Regions from separate parts of the Bacillus silvicola genome, predicted to be linked through region 1. Evidence: riboswitches for the same ligand, from Rfam matches in the RefSeq annotation. Region 1 holds a riboswitch; the other holds the start of a gene.
What was found. Region 1 has a riboswitch for S-adenosylmethionine ahead of ACP6L7_RS27345 (peptide ABC transporter substrate-binding protein). Riboswitches for the same ligand answer to the same signal wherever they lie in the genome.
Positions count from the first base shown of each region.

Region 1 (3,420 bases):
ATTAAAGTCGCATTTTATTTTTCAATTTTTGCCCATTTGAAGTTTAATTGACCTGCAAAGTCTACTTGTACAATTCCTTTTACATAAGAACGCTCTAGATAAGATTCTCCTTTTTGGTAAAGAGGAGCGATAACAGAGTCCTTAAATAAGATTTTTTCTGATGCTAGTAACGCTTCCCAGCGAGCTTTTTCATCACCAGCCAAGGTAGTTTTAACTTTTTCAATTGTGTCATCAAACTCTTTATTAGAGTAATGATCTAAGTTGTAAGGGTTATTCGTCGTAAATAGTTCAAGGAATGTAATTGGATCAGCAAAGTCAGGGCTCCAACCGTCAATTCCAATCTCGTAGTCACCTTTTAATAAGAGTGAAACTTGTTGTTTACGTGGTTGCGGTTTTATATTTACTGTTAAGCCATCTAAATTCTTTTCTAGTTGCCCTTTTAGGAACTCACCAGTTTTCTTCTCAAGGTCACCATCACTTGTTAATAATTCTAATGTTATCTTTTCAGAACCAAGTTCTTTTTTTGCTTTCTTCCATAATTCTTGTGCAGATGTTGTATCAACTTTTGTTAAATCGCCGTTTGCAGTACGGAAGTCTTTTCCATCAGGCCCTTTTGCAAAGTTTTTCGGCACGAGACTAAAGGTTGGTGTAGAGCCATCATTTAATAACGTATTTACAAAGGATTTTCGATCAATTGTTTGATCGATTGCTTGGCGTGCAGAAACGTTTTGAAGTACTTTGTTTTGTTGATTCATACGTAAAAACTGTACCCCTACATTCGGACGTTCTTTGAAGTTAGTATCCTTTTTATATTTATCAACGAAATCAGATGTTAGTTTTATACGGTCTAATTGTTTGGATTCGAATAAATTTACTTCTGTTGATTTCTCTTTCACAACGTTGAAATTGATTTCTTCGAGTTTGACATTATCTTTATCCCAATAGGTAGGGTTTTTCTTAAATTTAAAGCTTTGTTCATGCTTCCAATCGCTTAGTGTAAAAGCTCCGTTGTACAAGATTTTGTTATCTTCTAAAGCGTACTTATCACCTTGTGATTTAAAGAATTCCTCGTTAATTGGTAGAAATGTTGGGAACGCTGTTAAGCTAATAAAGTACGGAACAGGGCGTTCTAATTCTACCTCAAACGTATGGTCATCAATTGCTTTTACACCAAGTTGATCGGCTGGAAGTTCTTTGTTGTTAATTTTTGTTGCATTTTTAATATCAAAGAATAGAAATGCATATTCAGAGGCTGTTGCTGGATCGACAGCTCTTTGCCAAGCGAAGACAAAATCTTTCGCTGTAACAGGAGTGCCGTTTGACCATTTTGAATCTCGTAAATGGAATGTGTATTTCGTTTTATCGCCATTTACTTCATGAGATTTTGCAACGCCAGGGACAGGTTTGTTACCTTCACCAAGATTATACAAACCTTCAAATACGTTTCTCATTACTTGACCAGAATCAGTATCTGTAGCACGAGCTGTATCCATTGTTCGTATTTCAGTAGGTGAAGATAAGTTTAAAACCTGTTTACTAGGTGCCTCGTCTTTTGCATTTGCTCCGCTTGCTTCGTTTTTATAACTGCCGCAACCAGTTAATAAAATACTTACTCCTACAACTGATGCAATACCGGGTACAAACTTCTTTTTCATTTGATTTTCCTCCTAAATGGTTAATAAGATTGGATGATGATGAGGGAATGAAAAACAAAAAATCCCTCTTTTCATATTGAGAAAGAGGGATTTTTACGTACAAGTTATGCACCCGTATATAAACGAAGTCCCTCATTCTATCTTTCAAGCACAAAGCTTGCAGGAAGTGGCACAGTATTCAAAATGAACCTGTTGCCGAGGTTTCAAAGGGCCAGTCCCTCCACCTCTCTTGATACAATGAGTAAACGAATAAATTTTATTAATTTTTGTGTTTCTTTGATAATTCAAAATCTTACACCTTAGATAATGAAGTGTCAATCAAATGGAATATAGTTTAAATTTTCAGTTTTATTAAAAATAAAAAAACCACTGCATATGGCAGTGGTTTCCCTATTAGAAGTTAAAGTTATCCGGATCTGGACCAACGCGATGATCTTCATTTAGAGCTTGAATTGCTTTCATGTCATCAGCACTTAATTCAAAATCGAATATATTTGCATTTTCAATAATGCGATGTTCTTTAATAGATTTAGGGATTGTTACAACTTCGTTTTGTAGATCCCAGCGTAAAATAACTTGTGCAGTCGATTTATTATATTTTGTCGCAATGTCTTGTAATGTTGGGTTATCCAGTAGCTGTCCTTGCATTAATGGTGACCAAGCTTCAAGCTGGATATTATGTTCTTTACAGAAAGTGTGTAACTCTTCTTGTGCTAAACGTGGGTGGTATTCCACTTGATTGACCATTGGCTTAATTTCAGCAATTTCAAATACGTCTTGTAAGTGATGAATGTGGAAATTGCTCACACCAATAGCGCGAACACGGCCATCTTTATAAAGCTTTTCTAATGCTTTCCATGATTCAGTATATTTCCCTTTTACAGGCCAATGTACTAAATATAAATCTAAATAATCTAGACCTAATTTCTCTAATGTAGTTTCAAATGCTTGAAGTGTTGTTTCATATCCTTGATCGCTATTCCATACTTTTGATGTGATAAATAATTCTTCACGTGCAACACCTGATTCACGGATCGCTTGTCCAACGCCTTCTTCGTTTTGATAAATTGCTGCAGTATCGATACTACGGTAGCCATTTTTAATTGCTGCTTTTACAGATTCAATTACTTCTGAACCATCTTCTACTTTAAAAACACCTAAACCGAACCAAGGCATTTTTACGCCGTTATGTAATGTTGTATAGTCTTTTAAACTTGTTAAATTCATATTATTTCCCCCTAGCTTTTTTGTTTGTTGCTTCTACTGCTTTTTGAATTGCCTCTGAAAAATTATATTCATATAAAGCTTTGAGACCCTCAGCTGTGGAACCACCTGGTGTTGTTACTTGTTCGCGGAGGTTAGCTGGATCTTGCGTTTGTTCAAGCATAGAAGTAGAGCCGGAAATCATTTGAATGACAAGGTGTTTTGCGGTTGCTTCATCGACTCCATAACTTTTTGTTGCTTCAATTAAGCTTTCGGCAAAGTAATAAAGGAAAGCAGGTGCACTTCCAGTAACTGCGGTAAGCTGATGAACTTCCTCTTCAGTGCAAAGTTGCGAAGTACCAATGCCTCTTAAAAGCAGTTGCAGGGTTTCTTGATGCATCTCGTTTACTGATCGTCCCATTGTATATAAGGAGATAGACTTTCCGATTTCGGCAGCTGTATTTGGCATAATCCAAGCAACAGGTGTCCCCCCGGGAAGTCTTTCTTCTAAATAAGATGGGCCAATGCCAGCGGCTACCGTTACGACAAGTTGATTCGATAG
Region 1 is NZ_JBNGVC010000013.1:1,016,921-1,020,340, reverse strand. It holds gene ACP6L7_RS27345 (peptide ABC transporter substrate-binding protein) at 15-1,655, opposite strand; SAM riboswitch class I at 1,790-1,894, opposite strand; gene ACP6L7_RS27340 (aldo/keto reductase) at 2,049-2,882, opposite strand; gene proC (pyrroline-5-carboxylate reductase) at 2,884-3,420, opposite strand, start outside.

Region 2 (3,420 bases), 150 kb from region 1:
CAAGACCGCCACCACCGACAAGCCCAGCAACTGCAGAAAATTCAATTAAACCAACTGTCATAAACGTAACACCTAAGATTAATGGCGCTAACGCTTCTGGCACAAGAATTTCAAAAACAATTCTAATTGGGGAAGCTCCCATTGCTTGCGCTGCTTCAATTATCCCTTTCGGAACAGAAACAAGATTTGTTTCAACCATTCTAGCAATACCGATTGATGCAACTAACGTCATTGGAAAGATTGCTGCTGCTGTTCCAATCGTCGTTCCGATAACACTTCTTGTTAGTGGGCTTAAAGCTACTAAGAAGATGATGAATGGAACCGGACGAATTGTATTAATAATGATATTAAGAATAGAAAAGACCCATTTATTTTCTAAAAAGTTTCCTTTTCTCGTTACATACAATAGTAAACCTAGAGTTATACCAAGAATTATAGCAAATATAAGGGTTACAATTACCATTAAGAGGGTATCCCCCGTCGCATCTAATATGCGGGGCCAAAATATACTCCAATCAACTCGCATGAGCTTCTACCTCCTTCAGCTGCACTTGCAGTCTTAGATGCTGTAATGCTTTTTGAATTTCTGTCTGCTCACCTTGCAATTCTACAAGTAGATTTCCAAATAGCACATTTTGAAGTTCAATAATATTTCCGTACAGTACGTTTACATCGACGTTATAGTTTTTTGCGATATATGATAGTACTGGCTGCCCTGTCTCTTCACCAGTAAATGTTAAGCGATAAATCTGTCCACCATTTTGAATTTTCCCTAGAACACTTTCCGGTAAATGATCATTAATAACAGAACGTACAAAGTTTTGAGTTGTCTTTGTTTTTGGTTGTGTGAAAACGTCAAACAGTTTCCCTTCTTCAATAACCTTTCCCTTCTCCATTACAGCTACACGGTGACAAATTTCTTTCACTACGTGCATTTCATGTGTAATGAGTAGGATTGTTACATTATATTCCCTATTTACTTTCTTTAATAAGTTCAGAATTTCTGTCGTTGTTTCTGGATCTAAAGCTGATGTTGCCTCATCACATATGAGAATATCCGGGGATGTCGCCAGTGCTCTTGCAATCCCAACGCGCTGCTTTTGTCCACCTGATAACTGCTCTGGATAATAGTTTGCTTTATCTTCTAGACCAACAAATTTTAGTAATTCAGTTACTCTTTCTTTTATTTCATTCTTTGGCAATTTCGCTAACTTTAATGGATACGCAATATTTCCAAACACTGTTCTTGAATTAAATAAATTAAAGCTTTGAAAAATCATTCCGATTCTTTGTCTTAATTTCCGTAATTCTTTCGTCGATAATGATGTAATATCTTTATCATCTATTGAAATCGTTCCCGCAGTTGGTCTCTCTAGCATGTTTACTAGACGTAATAACGTACTCTTTCCAGCACCACTAAATCCGATAATGCCAAAAATTTCGCCCTTTTCAACTGATAGCGTTACATCCTCCACTGCATGAACAGATTGCCCACCTGATTCATAGACTTTACTTACATTGTTAAAAGAAATCATTTTCTTCCCTCCTATATGCTGTAAAACTTGAAGTAGAGATTTCGAGGTAAAATAAAAAGTGCTCTCCTTCTTATCACCTATAAAAGATAAGAAGGAGAGCACTTATATGTACTCGTTCACATCTTCTCATCTTCCAAGCTTATTTTAAGCTTGCTGGAATTAGCACGGTATTTAAAAACCCGTTGCTGAGGTATCGTAGGGCCAGTCCCTCCACCTCTCTGGATAAGAGTGTATCGATTTAATTGTCATTTAATTAATTCCCATTATAGAACTCAGAATAATAAGAGTCAATACATTTTTCAGAAAAACATTAATTATTTCTCTATTAAAATTTTTAAATAAAAATCACAATACAATGTTATGTTAAATTCTCCTCCCTCATACTTTTTAAAAGGAGAATCCTCTCTATGAATTGAATAACATTATTTGAATATGAAACTCGGAGGAAGATGAATATATGAAAACAGCCCTTTTGCTCGTCGATATTCAAAATGATTATTTTCCAAATGGAAAGATGGAATTACGTAATCCAGTAGAAGCAAGTGAATATGCTGAACAGCTACTGCAACATTTTAGAATAAGAAACGAACCTATTTTTCATATCCAGCATGTAGCTATAAAAGATAACGCTACTTTTTTCCTACCCAATACAGAAGGTGTCCATATTCACGAAAATGTCCGTCCACTTAGAGAGGAAACCGTTATCCTTAAACATTATCCAAATAGCTTCCGAGAAACCGATCTTCTAGAACGATTACAACGTTCAGGAATTGAGCACGTCGTAATATGCGGGATGATGACCCATATGTGTATTGATGCTACGGTAAGGGCTGCTTTTGATTTTGGCCTTCACTGTACCCTAATACACGATGCTTGTGCTACAAAAGATCTTTCATTTAAGAATGCTACTATACCAGCTGTTTATATTCATAATACAATTTTGGCTAGTTTAAATGGAGTATACGCAAATGTAAGGAGTACAGCAGAGTTTTTAGCGACCTAAAAAAAAACACTCCTTTCAGTGAGCAAAACCGAAAGGAGTGTTCTCTTGTCTAACCATAGATTTTCTTTCAAATTGTATTATACAGGAAATTCTCAAAATGAATACTAAAAAATATGACTAATAAGTCAATTTTTCTCGCTATTTTATTTCTATTTACATGTTTATCCCACTATTAATAGGGTTTAACTAATTCCAAAGAACAAATGGTAATATCCGGTAACCTTTTCTTAATTGAAATTAACTAGCTTCTATTATAGAGAATTTCTCAAAAAGAAAAGATCTTCACAGTCTGTGAAGATCTTTCCTACTATTTCTTATAAAGTTTCAGAAGTAGTTTTTGCTTGCATGTGAAGCGCTAAGTAATCAGGGCCACCAGCTTTAGAGTCTGTACCAGACATATTAAAGCCACCGAATGGTTGATAACCTACGATTGCACCAGTACATCCACGGTTGAAGTATAAGTTACCAACGTGGAAATCTTCACGTGCTTTTTCAATATGGTCACGGTTGTTAGTAACAACTGCTCCTGTTAAACCGTATTCTGTATTGTTTGCAATTGCAAGTGCATGATCAAAGTCTTTTGCTTTACAGAATGCTACTACTGGTCCGAAGATTTCTTCTTTCATTAAGCGAGCATCTTCTGCAACGTCAGCAACGATTGTTGGTTGGATGAACCAGCCTTTAGAATCGTCTCCTTCGCCACCAGCTAGGATTCTACCTTCTTCTTTACCAATTGCAACATAGCTCATTACTTTATCGAATGCAGCTTGGTCATTAACAGGACCCATGTTTGTACCTAATACAGCTGGGTTAGCAACTGTTAATTCTTTTGTTAATTCAACTGCACGATTTAATACATGATCGTATACATCTTCGTGGATT
Region 2 is NZ_JBNGVC010000013.1:869,942-873,361, forward strand. It holds gene ACP6L7_RS26600 (methionine ABC transporter permease) at 1-526, opposite strand, end outside; gene ACP6L7_RS26605 (methionine ABC transporter ATP-binding protein) at 516-1,535, opposite strand; SAM riboswitch class I at 1,659-1,764, opposite strand; gene ACP6L7_RS26610 (cysteine hydrolase family protein) at 1,993-2,538, shown strand; gene pruA (L-glutamate gamma-semialdehyde dehydrogenase) at 2,853-3,420, opposite strand, start outside.
Region 2: linked by a shared signal. The riboswitch ahead of ACP6L7_RS26605 (methionine ABC transporter ATP-binding protein) and the one ahead of ACP6L7_RS27345 (peptide ABC transporter substrate-binding protein) in region 1 are both predicted to bind S-adenosylmethionine.